4 regions of the Ensifer sp. MJa1 genome follow, and region 3 is predicted to be linked to each of the others. Evidence: riboswitches for the same ligand, from Rfam matches in the RefSeq annotation. Region 3 holds a riboswitch; each other region holds the start of a gene.
The links. A riboswitch is a leader RNA that binds a small molecule or an ion and turns the genes downstream of it on or off. The one in region 3 is predicted to bind cobalamin.
Positions count from the first base shown of each region.

Region 1: linked by a shared signal. The riboswitch ahead of nrdH (glutaredoxin-like protein NrdH) and the one ahead of MKZ91_RS01805 (DUF1636 domain-containing protein) in region 3 are both predicted to bind cobalamin.
Region 2: linked by a shared signal. The riboswitch ahead of metE (5-methyltetrahydropteroyltriglutamate--homocysteine S-methyltransferase) and the one ahead of MKZ91_RS01805 (DUF1636 domain-containing protein) in region 3 are both predicted to bind cobalamin.
Region 4: linked by a shared signal. The riboswitch ahead of MKZ91_RS06840 (aromatic ring-hydroxylating oxygenase subunit alpha) and the one ahead of MKZ91_RS01805 (DUF1636 domain-containing protein) in region 3 are both predicted to bind cobalamin.

Region 1 is NZ_JAKUMO010000002.1:341,612-345,898, forward strand. Features, by position in the region: gene nrdF (class 1b ribonucleoside-diphosphate reductase subunit beta) at 1-247, opposite strand, end outside; gene nrdE (class 1b ribonucleoside-diphosphate reductase subunit alpha) at 429-2,582, opposite strand; gene nrdI (class Ib ribonucleoside-diphosphate reductase assembly flavoprotein NrdI) at 2,552-2,968, opposite strand; gene nrdH (glutaredoxin-like protein NrdH) at 2,981-3,202, opposite strand; cobalamin riboswitch at 3,599-3,823, opposite strand; gene MKZ91_RS04345 (acyl-CoA thioesterase) at 3,978-4,287, opposite strand, start outside.
Region 2 is NZ_JAKUMO010000002.1:347,878-352,164, forward strand. Features, by position in the region: gene metE (5-methyltetrahydropteroyltriglutamate--homocysteine S-methyltransferase) at 1-854, opposite strand, end outside; cobalamin riboswitch at 956-1,174, opposite strand; gene MKZ91_RS04355 (hypothetical protein) at 1,193-1,495, opposite strand; gene MKZ91_RS04360 (LysR substrate-binding domain-containing protein) at 1,626-2,564, shown strand; gene MKZ91_RS04365 (aspartate/glutamate racemase family protein) at 2,522-3,259, opposite strand; gene MKZ91_RS04370 (ABC transporter permease) at 3,264-4,085, opposite strand; gene MKZ91_RS04375 (ABC transporter permease) at 4,087-4,287, opposite strand, start outside.
Region 3 is NZ_JAKUMO010000001.1:344,864-349,150, reverse strand. Features, by position in the region: gene MKZ91_RS01820 (FecCD family ABC transporter permease) at 1-176, opposite strand, end outside; gene MKZ91_RS01815 (ABC transporter substrate-binding protein) at 264-1,217, opposite strand; gene MKZ91_RS01810 (ABC transporter ATP-binding protein) at 1,228-2,019, opposite strand; gene MKZ91_RS01805 (DUF1636 domain-containing protein) at 2,042-2,455, opposite strand; cobalamin riboswitch at 2,561-2,776, opposite strand; gene MKZ91_RS01800 (hypothetical protein) at 2,933-3,133, shown strand; gene aspT (aspartate-alanine antiporter) at 3,414-4,287, shown strand, end outside.
Region 4 is NZ_JAKUMO010000003.1:350,400-354,686, forward strand. Features, by position in the region: gene MKZ91_RS06835 (hybrid-cluster NAD(P)-dependent oxidoreductase) at 1-610, opposite strand, end outside; gene MKZ91_RS06840 (aromatic ring-hydroxylating oxygenase subunit alpha) at 612-1,856, opposite strand; cobalamin riboswitch at 1,961-2,163, opposite strand; gene MKZ91_RS06845 (DUF6656 family protein) at 2,479-3,078, shown strand; gene MKZ91_RS06850 (L-threonylcarbamoyladenylate synthase) at 3,159-4,133, shown strand; gene MKZ91_RS06855 (FAD-binding oxidoreductase) at 4,261-4,287, shown strand, end outside.

The DNA of each region.
Region 1 (4,287 bases), on a different contig from region 3:
GCCTGACGGCGCCGACGCCGTTCTGGATCGTGTCGAGCAGCGTCAAGCCGGTGAAGACGCGGATGGTGAGCTTCTGCTCCTCTGGTTTCAGCGTCGCCCAGGACGGGATGTCGTTGGAGAGCGGCACTTTTTCCGGCAGCCAGAAATTGCCGGTCAGCCGGTTCCAGACCTCCAAGTCCTTGTCGTCCTCGATGCGGTTCCAGTTGATGGCTCGGATGCGGCTTGCGGGTTTGGTGTGCATGTTCATGGTCGGGCCTTTTAGAATGGTGCTGGCCCCTCATCCGCCTGCCGGCACCTTCTCCCCGCAGGTGGGGAGAAGGGACCAGCCGCACCGTCCTGACGCATCCATCAGCGTTTCGTGTGGCACGTCCCCTCTCCCCTCAAGCGGGGAGAGGGTTAGGGTGAGGGGCAGTTACAGGAATGCAAAGTTACAGCGCGCAGGAGACGCAGCCCTGGACCTGCGTGCCCTCGAGCGCCATCTGGCGAAGGCGGATGTAGTAGATGGTCTTGATGCCCTTCTTCCAAGCATGGATCTGGGCGCGGTTGATGTCGCGGGTCGTTGCCGTGTCGCGGAAGAACAGCGTCAGCGACAGGCCCTGGTCGACGTGCTGGGTCGCCGCCGCATAGGTGTCGATAATCTTCTCCGGTCCGATCTCGTAGGCATCCTGGTAGTATTCGAGGTTGTCGTTGGTCATGAAGGCTGCGGGATAATAGACGCGGCCGATCTTGCCTTCCTTGCGGATCTCGATCTTCGAGACGATCGGGTGGATCGAGGAGGTCGAATGATTGATGTAGGAGATCGAGCCTGTCGGCGGCACCGCCTGGAGGTTCTGGTTGTAGAGGCCGCCCGTCATGACCGCCTGCTTCAGCTCCAGCCAGTCTTCCTGCGTTGGAATGCTGATGCCGGCCTTCTCGAACAGGTCCTTCACCTTCTCGGTCTCAGGCAGCCATTCGGCCTCGGTGTATTTGTCGAAATACTCGCCCGAAGCGTATTTCGAGTTCCCGAAACCCTTGAAGCTCTCGCCGCGCTCGACGGCGATGCGGTTCGAGGCGCGGATGGCGTGATAGGTCACGGTGTAGAAATAGATGTTGGTGAAATCGATGCCTTCCGCAGAGCCGTAGAAGATGCGCTCGCGGGCGAGATAGCCATGCAGGTTCATCTGGCCAAGGCCGATCGCGTGGCTGTCGTCGTTGCCCTTCTCGATCGAAGGTACGGAGGAGATGTGGCTCATGTCCGAGACGGCCGTCAGCGCCCGGATCGAGGTCTCGATCGTCTTGCCGAAGTCGGCTGAGTCCATGGCGGCGGCAATGTTCAGCGAGCCGAGATTGCAGGAGATGTCCTTGCCCATGTTCTTGTAGGAAAGGTCGTCGTTGAATTCGCTGGGCTCGCTCACCTGCAGGATCTCCGAGCAGAGATTGCTCATGGTGATGCGGCCTTCGATCGGGTTGGCCCGGTTCACCGTGTCCTCGAACATGATGTAGGGATAGCCGCTCTCGAACTGGATCTCGGCAAGGATCTGGAAGAACTCGCGCGCCTTGATCTTCCGCTTGCGGATGCGCGCATCCTCCACCATCTCGCGGTATTTCTCGCTGACCGAAATCTCGGTCAACGGCACGCCATAGACCCGCTCCACGTCATAGGGCGAGAACAGGTACATGTCCTCGTTGTTGCGGGCGAGCTCGAAGGTGATGTCGGGGATGACGACGCCGAGCGACAGCGTCTTGATGCGGATCTTCTCGTCGGCGTTTTCGCGCTTGGTGTCGAGGAAGCGCATGATGTCGGGGTGGTGGGCATGCAGGTAGACGGCCCCCGCCCCCTGGCGGGCGCCGAGCTGATTGGCATAGGAGAACGAGTCCTCGAGCAGCTTCATGACCGGGATGATCCCGGAGGACTGGTTCTCGATCTGCTTGATCGGGGCCCCCATCTCGCGGATGTTGGTGAGCGACAGTGCCACGCCGCCGCCGCGCTTGGAGAGCTGCAGCGCCGAATTGATCGCGCGGCCGATGCTTTCCATGTTGTCCTCGACCCGAAGCAGGAAGCAGGAAACGAGTTCGCCACGGGCCTTCTTGCCGGCATTGAGGAAGGTCGGCGTCGCCGGCTGGAAGCGGCCGGAAATGATCTCGTCGACGAGATCGCGGGCAAACTGTTCGTCGCCGCGCGCTAGCGCCAGCGCCACCATGCAGACACGGTCCTCGTAGCGCTCCAGGTAACGCTTACCGTCGAAGGTCTTCAGCGTGTAGGAGGTGTAATATTTGAAGGCGCCGAGGAAGGTCGGGAACCGGAATTTCTTCGCGTAGGCGTGGTCGTAGAGATCGCGCACGAAATTGAAGGAATACTGGTCGAGGACCTCCTGCTCGTAGTAGCCCTCGGTCATCAGATAATCGAGCTTCTCGCGCAAATTATGGAAGAAAACCGTGTTCTGGTTGACGTGCTGGAGGAAGTACTGCTTCGCGGCCAGCCGGTCCTTGTCGAGCTGGATCCTGCCCTCCTCGTCATAGAGGTTCAGCATCGCGTTCAGCGCATGATAGTCGAGCGCTGCTTCTGTCGCCTTCAAGGGGCGTTCGAGTGTTGTGACGTCCAAAATCGTTCCATCCCGTTTCTGACATTGGCGACGTCCTCTTCGGTTCCGAGAAGCTCGAACCGGTAGAGGTAAGGCACTCGGCACTTGGCCGAGATCACGTCGCCGGCGATCCCGTAGGTCGCGCCGAAATTGCTGTTGCCCGCGGCAATCACGCCGCGGATGTGGGAGCGGTTGCCCGCGTCGTTCAAGAAGCGGATCACCTGTTTCGGCACCGCACCCCGGCCGTCGTCACCGCAATAGGTCGGCACGACGAGCACGTAGGGCTCGGATACCGTAAGCGTGTCCTTACCTTGCCTAAGCGGTATGCGGGCGGCGCGCAGGCCGAGCTTTTCGACGAAGCGATGGGTGTTTTCCGAACGGCTGGAAAAATAGACGATCAGGCCCATCGCCTCTGTCCCTCAGGAAAGCGAACCGATCATATCCGGGCGGAAACCGGCCCAGTGCCGCTCGCCGGCAACGACGACCGGAACCTGCCGATAGCCGAGACCCTGCACTAGTGCGAAGGCATCCGTGTCTTCGGAGATATCGACAATCCTGTAATCGATGCCCTGGCGGTCGAGCGCACGGGTGGTGGCGGTGCATTGCACGCAGGCGGGCTTGCTGTAGACGGTGATGGACATGGGTTCCTCAGATGTTGAGCAGAATTCGGGGCGCAGAAATTCAGTGGATCGCGCGGACGCGAACCGTGGGTTTGGCGACAGGGCGCAGGACGTCGTTCTCCGATCATCTCGACCGGAGTTGATGTCGGCGAACTGGCCCGGGGTCGGCTTCAGGCAACCGGGCCGGTAAATTCTGGCGGGGCGCCCGAAAAACGCCGTCGAAGCGACTCTTCAGGGCACGACCTTTCGATCAGGCGCGCAAAAATACGCACCCGTCCGCAGAAGGTGGATCTGTACTGGAAGAAACTGACATGACTTCACCCCGAAGCTTTCGGCAGGCCGCCGGGGAGATGTCGAGACGATCAGGCAGGCTCATCCTGCCACGCGCAACTCAACCCCTCCGGACACCCCGCCCGTGGACGTTTGGTGCTCAAGGCAGGTCTCCTGGCTTACGGGTCTCCGCTTCCGTCCCGACCTTCCCGCGGCCTCATGCCTCAGTGGTCCAATTCCGGACAGTCGCTCGCCGTCTACAGTTGCGGGGGCAGCTACGGCATAGCCGGGCAGAAATCCGCCGGCGCACCGTATTCCCGTCTTAGCTCCCTATCCTTGCGAATCGGAAGAACCTCGAACACTAGATATAGTAGTTCATCGCCAATCTTCGTCAATAGGTCTGGGGTGCCTGAGGCCGGGGCAAGGGGGTGATTTCTTTTGCGGTGTGGATAACGGGGAGTAAACGACCGTTCATCGCCGAGGCTGTGGATAGGGCGCACCCGGTGTTGCAGGCGCGCCCATCCTCCTAGCCGGTGAAAGCGGGCACGGGGCAATTGTCGGCGTCGACGGCAACCATGACAAAGGTTCCAGTCACCGTCCGTTGCCGGGTGCCGGTCAGAAGCTCTTCCGACCAGAGCTCGACTTCGATCGTGGCCGAGCTGCGACCGGTGTCCACGATGCGGGCAACGGATTCGATGATCGAGCCGATCGTGATGCGGTGCCTGAAGTCCATGCCGGTGCAGGAGGCGAGCACCGTCGTCCGGTGGCTCCTGCGCGTTGCGACAACGAAGGCAGCCTTCGTCATCTGCGCGAGGGCATCACCGCCAAACATGGCG
Region 2 (4,287 bases), on a different contig from region 3:
TGCGGCGCGCGCACGAGATCGACATGGAGGCCGGCAACCGGAAGTGCCAGTGCCGCCGCCGTGTTGTCGCCGATCGAACCGAAATAGGTTGCAAGCATGATTTTCAGCCGGGGGATCTCAGTGGCGAAGGTGCGATAGGCGAGGTCGAGGGCGCGACGGTCCCTGTCCGTGAGGTCGAGCGCCAGGCAGGGCTCGTCGATCTGGACCCAGTCGGCGCCGGCGTCCGCAAGTTCGGTAAGCACCCGGACATAGACCGGCAGCAGGCGCTCGATCAGGTCGACCGGATCGAAGTCGTCACCCTTGGCCTTGCCGAGCTTGAGCAAAGCCACCGGGCCAAGCAGCACCGGACGGGTGCGATAGCCGAGCGCTTCAGCCTCGAGAAAGGTCTCGAGCGGCCGGTTGTGCGTCAGCTCGAAACGTTGGTCGGGTTCGAATTCGGGCACCATGTAGTGGTAGTTGGTGTCGAACCACTTGGTCATTTCGAGCGCGGGGTTGCCGCTGTCGGTTCCGACGTGCGAGCAGCCGGAGGCGCAGGGCGTGCCGGTCGAGCCACGCGCCATGGCAAAATAGGTGTCGAGATCGACGGGGCCGCCTTTCCAGCCGTAGGCCGGCGGGATCGCACCGACGAGCACGGCGGTGTCGAGCACATGGTCATAGAAGGAGAAGTCGTTCGACGGGAGGATGTCGATGCCGCGCGCCTTTTGCGCGGCCCAACTTTCGGCACGCAGCTTCGCTCCGGTATCGAGCAGTTCGTCGCGGCTCGCCCTTCCCGTCCAATAGCGTTCGAGCGCGAATTTCAGTTCGCGATGGCGGCCGATGCGCGGGAAACCGAGATTGGCAGTCTTGATGGTCATTTCCTTACCCCGAAGGTTGTGGGCAAGGCTTTGAACGCGACGCAGCCGCGGCGCGGGGATCAGCCCGCGTCGTCAACGCGCCTCATCGGACACCCCGCCCGTGGACGTTGTTCATCGCGGCAGGTCTCCTGGCTTGCGGGTCGTCACGAACCGTTCCGTCTTCCCGAGGCGTCTTCCTCAGTGACATTATCGAACGGCCGCTCTCCGCCTACAGTTGCGGGGGCAGCTCCGGCATGGGCGTTTCAAGGCGCCGCACCGAATTCCCTCTTAGCTCCATCCCGCCGGAAGGCGGGCGAAGAACCACGATGGCAGGACAATGCCCTGTCCAAACGACGCCGTCAATCGCATAAAGAAATGCTTATGTCTTTATTTTCGCCCGCCGACGCGCGGGGCGATGCGATCACCGGCCGCGGCAGGTTCACCTGAACCTGTGTTTGCAATGGACGCGCCTTCCAGAATTGCGGGGGATTGTACGGCACGGCTATGTCAGCGACACGCGCGCGGATCCGCTCTTCATCGCGCGTCAGACCGATATCCCTGAGCTGGATCTCGCTGAATGCTTCCAGCGATACCGTTGGTCGGATGGTTTCGCCCGCCCAGGTCAAGACGTGACGGATCGTTGATCGCGCTGCCTCAAGCATTGCTACCCTCTTCGTTTCGCGATGGTGTGTTCGCGAAAAAAATTGAGGGAATTTGTCCTCTCGCGCAAAGCGAATTCTCGCATGCTGACATAAAGAATGCTTATCTCAGGCCATGAGCAAGATTCCTCCCATGAGTGCCGTGCGCGCGTTCGAGGCCGCGGCCAGGCACCTGAGCTTCACCCGCGCGGCGGATGAGCTCGGCATGACGCAGGCCGCCGTCAGCTACCAGATCCGGTTGCTCGAGGACCGCATCGGCACGCCACTCTTCGTTCGTCTTCCACGCGAGGTGCGATTGACCGCTGCCGGCCGCCAGCTTGCGCCAAAAGTGACCGAGGCGATCGATCTCTTGGGCGCCGCTTTCTCCGAGATTGCCGACAAGACCGAACACCACCTGCACATCTCGGTGCTGCCAACGGTCGTGTCGAGTTGGCTCGGGCAGCGGCTCGCCTCGTTCCAGACCGCCCATCCGAACATCAGCATAAGGGTGCACATGTCGACCGAACTGGTCGACTTCAAGCGCGACGCCATTGATCTTGCGGTGCGCAGCGGTGCCGGTGACTGGCCGGGCAATGATGTGTTTCCGCTGTTCCCGCTCGACTACGTGCCGGTCTGCACGCCATCCTTCCTGGAAAAGCACCAACTTAGGGAACCGTCTGATGTTTTGCGCGTGCGGCGCTTCGGCAACGCCAACTGGTGGCGACGATGGATGATCGAAGCGGGCGTCGAGCCGCCGGCAAGCAACGGCACCGAGCTGATCTTCGATGTCCAGGCGATGGACGTGGCGACGACGCTTGCGGACCACGGCATCGCCATTGCCGTCTCGACCTTTCTGATGGAGGAACTGAAGAGCGGCAGGCTCATCCGGCCGTTCGAACATGTGGTCAGGGACGGCCGGGCCTACTGGCTGGTCTATCCGCAGAGCAACCGGCGTCAGAAGAAGATCCAGGCCTTTCGCGACTGGGTGGTCGCCGAGGCCGATGCGTCGAACGCGCTGCTTGCAAGAGTGATGGAATCGTCCTGGTCGCCTCAGGTCGAGGCCGGCGCAAGCGCGCTGGCGAAACCTGAATAGGATTTGTTGAGCGGGGCCGCGTAGGAGCCGCGCTTGCTGGTCGAAAGTCCCTGCGAAACCAGCGCCTCTGCCTGCTTCACTGCGGCGGACACCCCATCGATGACCGGAATGCTGTAATCGGCTTGAAGCATGCGGGCGAGATCCGCCATGCCGGCGCAGCCAAGCACGATCGCCTCGGCGCCGTCCTCAGCGAGCGCCAGTTCGATCTCGCGCCGGAGCTTGGCAAGCGCATTCGAGCCCTTGTCTTCCAGTTCAAGCACGGGAATATCGGCGGCGCGTACCCTTGCTCGGCCAGCCATGCCGTAGTGCCGGGTCAGATTTTCTATCAGCACCCGCGAACGTTCGAGCGTCGTGACGACAGTGAAGCGCTGCGCCAGCATGGCTGCAGTCGCGACGGCGGATTCGCACAAGCCGACCACCGGAATGCGGGCAAGCGCCCGCGCGGCCTCAAGCCCGGTGTCGTCGAAGCAGGCGATGACGGCCGCGTCGGCGCCCGCGGCCTCGCCGTCACGGATCTCCGCGAGCAGGCCCGGAAGCGCGATCGCACCGTCATAGTGTCCTTCGATCGAGGCCGGCCCCGACTTCGATGTGCGTGACAGGATCTCCGTGCCAGGACCAGCGACAGCCCGGGCGGCCGTGGCGGCCTTGGCTGTCATCGAGGCGGTGGTGTTGGGATTGACGATCAGGATGCGCATGGGCCTAGCTCAGCTTTGCCTGGCGGCGCCGCAGCATCAGAATGACAGCCAGCGCGACGAGGATGATGGTGAAGGAAAAGAGCGTGGTGACCGTGCCGAGCGCGTAGAGCACCGGTGTCGTCACATTGGTGGTCATGCCGTAGATTTCGAGCGGCAGGGTATTGTAGCTGCCCGACGTCATCAGCGTACGGGCAAACTCGTCATAGGAGAGCGTGAAGCCGAAGAGGCCGACGCCGATCAGGCTCGGGGCAATCATCGGCAGGAGCACGTGGCGAAAGGTCTGCCATGATGTCGCGCCGAGATCGCGCGCCGCTTCCTCGTAGGCCGGCGAGAACCGGTTGAACACCGCAAACATGATCAGCACGCCAAAGGGCAGCGTCCAGGTGAGGTGCGCGCCGAAACCGGAGGAGTACCACGCGGGCTTCAGGCCGAACTGCTGAAAGACGACGCCAATGCCGAGCGAGATGATGATCGACGGCACCACGAGACTTGCGACGGTCAGATAGAAGAGCGCGGTCCCCCCGCGAAAGCGCCGGCGAAACGCGAGGCCGGCAAGCAGGGCGACCACGACGTTGACCACCATCACCATCAGCCCGAGCGTGAAGGAACGGCGGAACGAGGCACCGAAATCGCCGACCGCCTGCTTTTCGAACAGATTGTAGAACCAGTGCACGGAGACGCCGTTCAACGGAAAGGTGAGGCCGCCGTCCGGTCCCTGGAAGGAGAGGATCAGCACCGCCGAGAGCGGCCCGTAGAGGAAGAGCACGAACAGGGTGAAGAAGGCTGCGAGCAGGTAGAAGCCTTTGCCGCGTTTCTCGTGGTTCATCTCAAAGCTCCTTGCGGATGTCGACGACGCGCAGGATGGCTGCGACCATCAGCAGCACGACGATCAAAAGCACCACGGCATTGGCGGCGGCGGCCGGATACTGCAGCAGCGACATCTGGTTCTTCATCATCAAAGCAACGGAGGCGCTCTGGCCACCGGACATGACCTGCACCGTCGAAAAGTCGGCCATGACGAGGGTGAC
Region 3 (4,287 bases):
CGCGGCAGGCGCACGTCCCAGACGATGCTCTCGCGCCCGGCCGACCAGAAGACCTCGACGCTTTCGGGCGAGATCTTGCTGGCGATGATCGACCAGACGGTTGAAACCGGGATCGGCGCCGAGCCGAGCGACACGCCGGCCGTCACGGTCACGGCAAGCAGGAGCAGCGCGGCCACGAGACCGATCCCGGCCCGGAGCCCCCGGGCCGACACTAGGCGCGAAGCCGCCAGGGGACGAGGCGACGTATCCTCAGCCAGCATCGATTACAGGCCCTGCCCGTGAAATGCCTTGGCGAGACGCGCAATGGCGTCGATGTTGCGCGGCCCGGGTGTCGCTTCCACATATTCGAGCACCACGAAGCGGTCGTTCTTGACGGCGTCGACATTGGCGAAGGCGGGATTGTTCTTCATGAAGGCGATCTTGTCTTCGGCCTTCACCTCCCCGTAATTGACGATGACGACCACCTCGGGATTGCGCTCGATCACCGGCTCCCAGGAAACCTCCACCCAGCTCTTTTCGACGTCCTCCATGATGTTGGCGCCGCCGGCAGCCTCGATCATCGCCGTCGGAATGCCGAAGCGACCCGAGGTGAACGGCTTCTCCTCGCCGGAATCATAGACGAACACACGCGTCGGCTTGTCGCCGCCGGCCGATGCCTTGACGATGTCGGCCAACTGGCTGCGATAGCCCGCAACCAGCGCTTGCGCCCGATCCTCGACGCCGAAGATGCGGCCAAGATTGAGAAGATCGACGAACATGTCGTCCATCGTTGGCTTTTCCTTGGCCATCACGTGGATGCAGGATTCGGTAAGTTCGTAGACACCGATCTTGAAGGGGGCGAGCGTCTCGGGCGTCACCTCGCCGCCGACCTTCATGCCGTAGTTCCAGCCGGCAAAGAAGAAATCGGCGTCGGCGTTCAAGAGCACTTCCTTGGTCGGATACTTCTCCGAAAGCTCCGGCAGTTCCTTCACGCCCTCGCGCAGCCTTTCATCCAGTGTCTTCCAGCCGGAGACGCCGGTATAGCCGACCATGCGGTCCTGCAGCCTCAAGGCCAGCATCATCTCCACCAGGTTGACGTCGTTGGCGATCGCACGCTTGGGCGCCGCATCGAAGGTCACCTCGCGGTTGCAGCTCTTGATGGTGACCGGATGGGCGAGCGCCGGCGTTGCCGCGGCGAGAAGGAACAGGACGGTGGATGAGGCAATATTGATCTTCATGAAATAAATCCTATCGGGGAAGTGAGAAGGAGAAACGGGCGCTGCCGGCAGCGGCCGTGCTGTGGACGGTGGCGGTGACGCCGAAGGCTACGGAGAGCGCCCTGGGGCTCAGGACCTGCTCCGGTGTCCCAAAGGCCGTCAGCCGCCCGGCCGTCACGATCGCGACGTCGGTGGCGAACTCGGCGGCAAGGTTGATGTCGTGCAGCGTCGAGACGATCGTCAGCTTCAACGTCTGCAGCAGTTCGAGGATTTCGAGCTGGTGGCGGATGTCGAGATGATTGGTCGGCTCGTCGAGGATGATGATGCGCGGCTCCTGGGCAAGCGCCCGGGCGATCAGCACCCGCTGCTTCTCGCCGCCCGAAAGCGTGGCAAATTGCCGGCCGGCGAGATGGGCGAGATTGAGATGCGACAGCGCGTGAGCCACGCGCTCGCGATCAAGCTCCGACCAGCCGCTCAGGCCCTCGCGTCTCGGGATCCGCCCCATCATCACCACATCGCGCACGCTGAAGGGAAAATCGCCGGGCATTTCCTGCAGCACGACGGCGATTGTCTTTGCCGCCTCGCGTGCCGAAATCGACCAGAGGTCGACGCCATCGACGGCAATGCGGCCGGCATCCGGCTGCACGGCGCGATAAAGGCAGCGCAAAAGAGAGGTCTTGCCGGCACCGTTCGGCCCGAGGATCGCAAGCCGGCTTCCCGCCGCGATCGAAAAATCGACATCCTCGACCAGCGTCAGGCCCGGACGCGGTCCCCAACGCAGGCCCTCCACCCTGAGCGTGGCTCCTGTCGACGTGCAGCTCATGATCCTGTCCCTCCCCGCGGTCTCACTGGAACCGTCCGGCGATGTCTTCGGAGACGAGCATGGCCGCCGGGATGCGGGCGAGCGTCTTGCCCTTCAGCCCGCGCGGGCGCTCGACGGCACGCGTCATGCCATCACCGCGCTCGGCATAGGTGGTGGCGAAGCTGACGAGATCGTCGATGTCTTCCTCCGGCGAAATGTCGCCGAAGAGATAGGTCGCCTTGCCGGTTGCCTGGAAGGCGATGGTGCAGGGTCGGGTGCAGGCGGCCATGCAGACGGTGCCGGCGATCGAGAAGTCACGGTCGAGCGGTGTCCCGAGCGTGGCGATGCTGCGGTTGAGGCGCTGAATGAGCTCGGCACCGGGCGCGCAAGGGCCACCGGTAAGGCGGCAATCGGTGCAGACCGTTATCTTGTGCTGTCTTGAAGTCGGCTCGGCCATCTTCTCTCTCCGCCGGAGTGACGGCAGGAGATGGCGAAGCGGCAGAAGGACGGAAAGCCGTCGTGCGAAAGCCAGTTCTTTTCCATCGGAACACCCCGTCCGTTGTGGTTGATCGGTTCGATGGCAGGTCTCCTGGCTCGCGGGTCGCGGCGCATCCACGTCTTCCCGGCTTGATGCCAGTGACATGGTGTGAATGCGCTTTCCGCTCACAGTTGCGGGGGCAGCCACGGTTTCGGTCCCGTCAGGGTCGTCCGTTCCGTGTTCCCTTTTCAGCCGCCTCCGCATTGTCGCGGACGCAGCACCATCAACGCCTTCCTCGCATGAATCGGCTGAAGTGACAACCGCGCGGGCGTCTGCTTCGGGCTCTATCAACATGCGGCGTTTCGTCATGCGTGACTGTTATAAAATAACATTACACAAATCAACAAGGAAATGATCGTCAGGCATTCGGCCGCCCGCTCCGGGCGAGAGCCTCGCGTGACGGCGGCGACCGGCGTATCCTTGGCTTCGCTGAAGCCCGGCGGCAAGATCCTCGATGTCGCCGCCCAGCCTGCCACGCAACGGCATCTGCGTGAAGCAGCGTTGCGCATGTCGAAGGAGACCTCGACGGCAAGCATAGCCGGCAAAGGTTTCATGCGCGGGACGCCGCCAGACAACGCGACAGCTACAACACCATAGTTGAAATGCCGACGAGGGATCTGGCGGGAGCAACGTTCTTGGGCATCGAGGACACCGCCACCTGGAAGCCGCATTCCCGGCAAAGCACTGAAACGTAACGTACGTTACGCTCACGTAACCCCATGACCGTTGAGAAAATCACCGACCGAAGCGACAATCGCCGAAGCTGGGATTGGCGCCGAAGCTGGGATTGGGCATCGATACACCACCACCACATCAACCTGGCCGCGCAAGTCCCGAAATGAAGTGACGGCAATTCAACTTTCGACAGGGGATAGCAGTGAACCCAATCGATTTCTTCGTCGAGACGCTTCGGACCTATCCTCCGGTTGCCGTCTTTCTCGCCCTCGGCATCGGCTTCCTGATCGGCCCCATCAAGGTCGCAGGCTTCAACCTCGGCAACGTCACCGCCACATTGCTGGCGGGCGTTCTCATCGGGCAACTGGGCATCCAGGTTTCCGGTGACCTGAAATCCACCCTGTTCTTGATCTTCCTGTTTGCCGTTGGTTATGGCGTGGGACCGCAATTCGTGCGCGGCTTGAGCACCGATGGGCCGAAACAGATCGCCTTTGCGCTCTCGGTCCTGGTGCTCTGCCTGATCGTGCCCTATCTCTGCGCGCTGATCGCCGGCCTGCCGCTCGGCTATGGCGCCGGCATGTATGCCGGATCGCAGACGATTTCGGCCGCGATCGGTGTTGCGACCGACCAGATCAATTCGCTCGGGCTGACGCCCGAACAGGCCAAGACCTTTGCCGACCAGATTCCGATCGCCTATGCGGTCACCTATATCTGGGGCACGATCGGCTCGGCGATCATTCTTGCCCAGCTGGGCCCGAGGCTTCTCGGCATCGACCTTCCGGCCGCCTGCAAGGAATATGAGGCCAAGCTCGGCGGCGGCACCGAGGCGAGCGAGCCCGGCATTACCCGCGCCTATCATGATTTCGGTCTTCGCGCCTACCGCGTCGACCAGGCAAGCGGTCTCACCGGGAAACCGGTCAAGGACCTCCTTCCCGGCGTCCGCGTCTTTGTCGAACGCCTGCGGCGCGGCAACCAGATCATTGAGGCCGACGGCAACACCGTGCTGCAGCCGGGCGACGTCGTCGCCTTCTCCGGCAGGCGCGCCGTGCTGGTCGAAAACCTCGATTCGAAGCTGG
Region 4 (4,287 bases), on a different contig from region 3:
CGCGCAGGCCGTGCCAGCCGTGCCGCGCCTCGTGTCCTTCAACGATAAAGCCGAGGTTGAGCCCGGGCATCTGTGTCGCCAGCACTTCCAGCTCGGAGCGGAAAAGCAGATCGTCCGGGCGCCGGGCGCAGGAGATAAAGGTCACGTCCGTTTCCGGCACGCAGTCCGCCATCCAGCGCGTCATCGACATCATCGGGGTGATACCCGATCCGGCCGAGATGAACAGATACTTGTCACCCGGATGCCGCACGAAGCTGAAATCCCCGAGCGGACCGAATGCCCTAAGCTTCATGCCGGGTTTCAGGTGGTCGAACATCCAGCGGGTACCGATGCTGTCGGCCTGCACCTTAACCGTGACGGCGATCGAGAGTGGTCGCGACGGCGTCGACGACAGCGTGTAGGTGCGCATGACCGGTTCGTCGCCGACGGGCAGTTCGAGGGTGACGAACTGCCCGGGCAGGTAGCGGAACCAGGCCGGCTTTTCCGCCCGGAAGGTGAAGGTCATGACATCGGCTGTCTCGACGACCGCCGAGGTGCATTCGAGCAGCTGCTGCCGGTCGATCCAGACGTGCAGCGCATCGAAGTGGTGGAAGGAGGACGCCATCTGCATGTCAGGCAACCCTCGAAAGCGGAGCGGCATCGCCCTTGAGGCGTTGCTCCATGAACTTGCAGTACCATTCGACGAACTGCATCACGCCGCCTTCGTGCTCCGGCGAATAGGGGCCGGGCTGATAGGCAGGCGAGCGGATGCCAAAGGCATTTTCCTCCACGATCTGACGGTCCTGGTCGTTGGTCTCGGTCCAGACGTGGGTCAGTTCTTCCAGGTTGTAGTCGACGCCCTCGACCGCATCCTTGTTGACGAGCCACTTCGTCGTCACCTGCGTCAGTTCCGGGCCGAGCGGCAGGACGCGGAAGGTGATGGCATGGTCGGCGAGCACGTGGTTCCAGGTCGTTGGATAGTGGAACATCAAAAGCGTACCGATCTGTTGCTGGTGGACACCTGCCGACAGGGCCTGGCGGACGGCGCGCGCGCCGGACATGGTATAGCTTTCGGCGTCGTCGACGAGCGGCATGCGGGCGGCGCGGAACTGTCCGGTCGGCGATATCTTGAACTCGCTCGGAAGCCCTTCCGCCTCGCACTTTGCCCAGTGCGCGGCAATCACTGGATCGTCCTTGGCGCCCTGAACGCCGGTTGCCGTCGGCGCTTCCGGATAGGTGCGGCAAAGCTCCGGGTGGTTGGCGGCGCAATGGTAGCACTCGCGGTTGTTTTCCCAGACGAGCTTCCAGTTGCCCTTCTCGATGATCGTGCTTTCAAAGGCGACCTTGGTTTCGCCGAGGCGATGCGGCGCGAGGTAGGGCAAGGCCAGTTCGCGGAAGGCCGCGAAGTCCATCGGATTTTCAGACAGGTTGATGAAAATGTAGCCGCCGACCGTTTCGCAATGGATCGGCTTCAGGCTGTGGGCCGCCTTGTCGAAGTCCTCGCCCATCTGGCGCGCAAAGAGCAGGCTGCCGTCGAGCTCGTAGGTCCACTGGTGATAGGGACAGACAAGCTTTGCCGATGACCCCTTGTGTTGCGTGCAGACGCGAGAGCCGCGGTGGCGGCAGGAATTGTGAAGTGCCCGGATCGTGCCCTGGCGATCGCGGGTGATGACGACGGGGAAATCTCCCACCTGGACGGTGAAATAATTGCCGGCCCTCGGGATCTCGCAGTCATGGCCGATGAACAGCCAGTCCTTGTACCAGATGTTCTCCAGATCCTGCCGGTAGTAGTCGGGATCGATGTAGAAGGCCCGATCGAGGCTGTAGCCGTCACGTCGGCCTTTCAGCCTGCGAAGCATATCGTTCCTGATGTCCATGTCCTGTCCTCATGCGCCATGTTTCGGAGAGGCAGGACAGGAACCCGCACGGGCGCATGCCCATGCGTTTGAGGCTCCGATCCGGCTGCCCGCCGCAACCCGTTACGGTTATGTCTGTCAAGGCTGGTTTCCGGGCTCAGGAGCCGTCCTTTGGGGACCTGCCCGGCGCCTTCCCGGACGAAACCGTCCAGTGGCCTTTTGCCGAGGCTTTCGCTCCACCACCGTTGCGGGGGCAGCGCCGGGATTTGACCGGCTTCCCAATTCTCCGCCCTCCCTTAAAGGCGGCACCTTGAGTGAGGATATGTAAGCGTGGAACCCATGCCGGCAGCTGCCAGATAGCGACATCCGTTTCCAGAAAGACGACACGCATCAATGAAGTTACGAAGGGCGAAACCGCAGAATGTTTCGCTTTATAAACAGATAGATAGATCAAAAAACCGGCAATTGCCGCGTTTTCGGCCCGGCATGGCGCGAGCGCGTGAGAGCTTCGCCAGATTGCGACATGACTTCATGACCCGCCCGACTTCTCCATCACCTCGCGGCGAAATCTTTCATTAACCATAAGCCATTAGCCTTGCCGGCGGACGAGTGGGTCCAACAGGCAGATGGCGCGCTGACGATCATGAGCAAGTTCAAGTATTACGATGCAGCGGCCGAAAGGCCGCCGGCGACCCCGGCGAAGGCGGCTGTCCATACAGAGTTCCTGCGCACCGGCCGGATCAACCGCCGTCAATGGATGCCGAGCGAGCGCCGGTATCTGAGCTACGAGGAAGTCGCAGACCGGACCGGCAAGAAACTGGCGACCGCCGGCGACACGACGCACAAGCGCATCAACGGCTTCCATTCATCGATCCAGTTCCCCAAGATGATCTTCCACCGCACGCTCGCCGGGCGGCCGCACCTCGGCTATTGCCACGTGACGGCGGCGCGCACCCCCGTTGCGCCTGCCAAGGACATCACCTGGTCGTTCTATTTCGCCAACTTCTTCTGCGAACTCGGCGACGAAAAGCACTTCTTCGAGCGGATCCAGACCGGCTATTCACGCATGTATTTCGCCGTCGCCATCGAACCGAACGCCGACGAAGGACAAATGGTCATCAACCGCAACATCCGCGATAATGGCTTGTTGTTCCGTACCGATGATCCCAAGGTGGCGCTGAAGAACGTGCTGATGCTGGGCGCCCGCGATGATGCGCTGCGCCGCATCATCCGCAGCCTCTGAGCCGACGACAGCTTGTGCTGAAAGAAGATCTTCTGTTTTCCCTGTGTGTCCGCTAAGGAAGCTTCCGGAAGGGGCACGGCATGGCTGACATCATAGACACTGGCAAGGAACCGGATCGCGCGATCGAGCGCGCCTGCGCCGTTCTTGCCGAGGGCGAGCCGGTCGCCATTCCAACCGAGACGGTCTACGGCCTTGCGGCCGACGCGACCAATCCCGATGCGATCAGCCGTATTTACGAGATGAAGGGGCGACCGCGCTTCAACCCGCTGATCTCGCATGTCTCGGACATGGCGATGGCGGAAGCTCATGTGCGGTTCGACCCGATTTCCCGGCGGCTGGCGGAGGCCTTTTGGCCCGGACCGCTGACATTGATCCTGCGGCAGCGGCAGGACAGTACCGTTCACGCACTTGCCTCAGCCGGCCTCGACACACTCGGCATCCGCATGCCCGAGGGTTTTTCGCGGCGGGTGATCGGCCGGTATGGCCGGCCGCTTGCGGCGCCCAGCGCCAATACGTCCGGCAAGATCAGCCCGACCAGTGCTGCCCATGTGGAAGCCGATCTCGGTGCCAAACTGAAGCTGATCCTCGATGCCGGCCCGGCCGAGATCGGGCTTGAGTCGACCATCATCAAGGTCGAAGACGATGCGATCCGGTTGTTGCGTCCAGGTGGCCTTGACGCCGCCGAGATCGAGCGTCTGCTCGACCGCCCCGTAGAGCGGCCGGAAACGGCGGGCGCGACGATCGAAGCGCCGGGCATGCTCGCCTCCCACTATGCTCCGGGCGCGGCCGTCAGGCTCGACGCTGCCGATGTTCGCCCCGGGGAAGCATTGGTCCGTTTCGGCGGCGGCCGGATCAGCGGCGAGGAACAGGCAGCCATCGTGCTCGACCTCAGTCCGACCGGCAACCTGAGGGAAGCGGCCGCCAACCTGTTCGACTACATGAAGCGTGCGGATGCGAGCGGCGCGCGGACGATCGCCTTCGGGCCAATCCCTTCGGATGGCTTGGGCGAAGCGATCATCGACCGGCTGCAGCGGGCAGCCGCCCCGAGAGAGTGACGTCTGCGGCGCACCGCTTTTCGCGCGTGCCCTTCTAACGATCGAGCCGCGATCACGGATAGGATCGCGGCATTGCTGCGGATCCCCGGTCCAAAACTGCGCCCACGGCGCAAAGCGAAGGCAGGCCATGACCACGCTCCCCTCTCCCGAACTG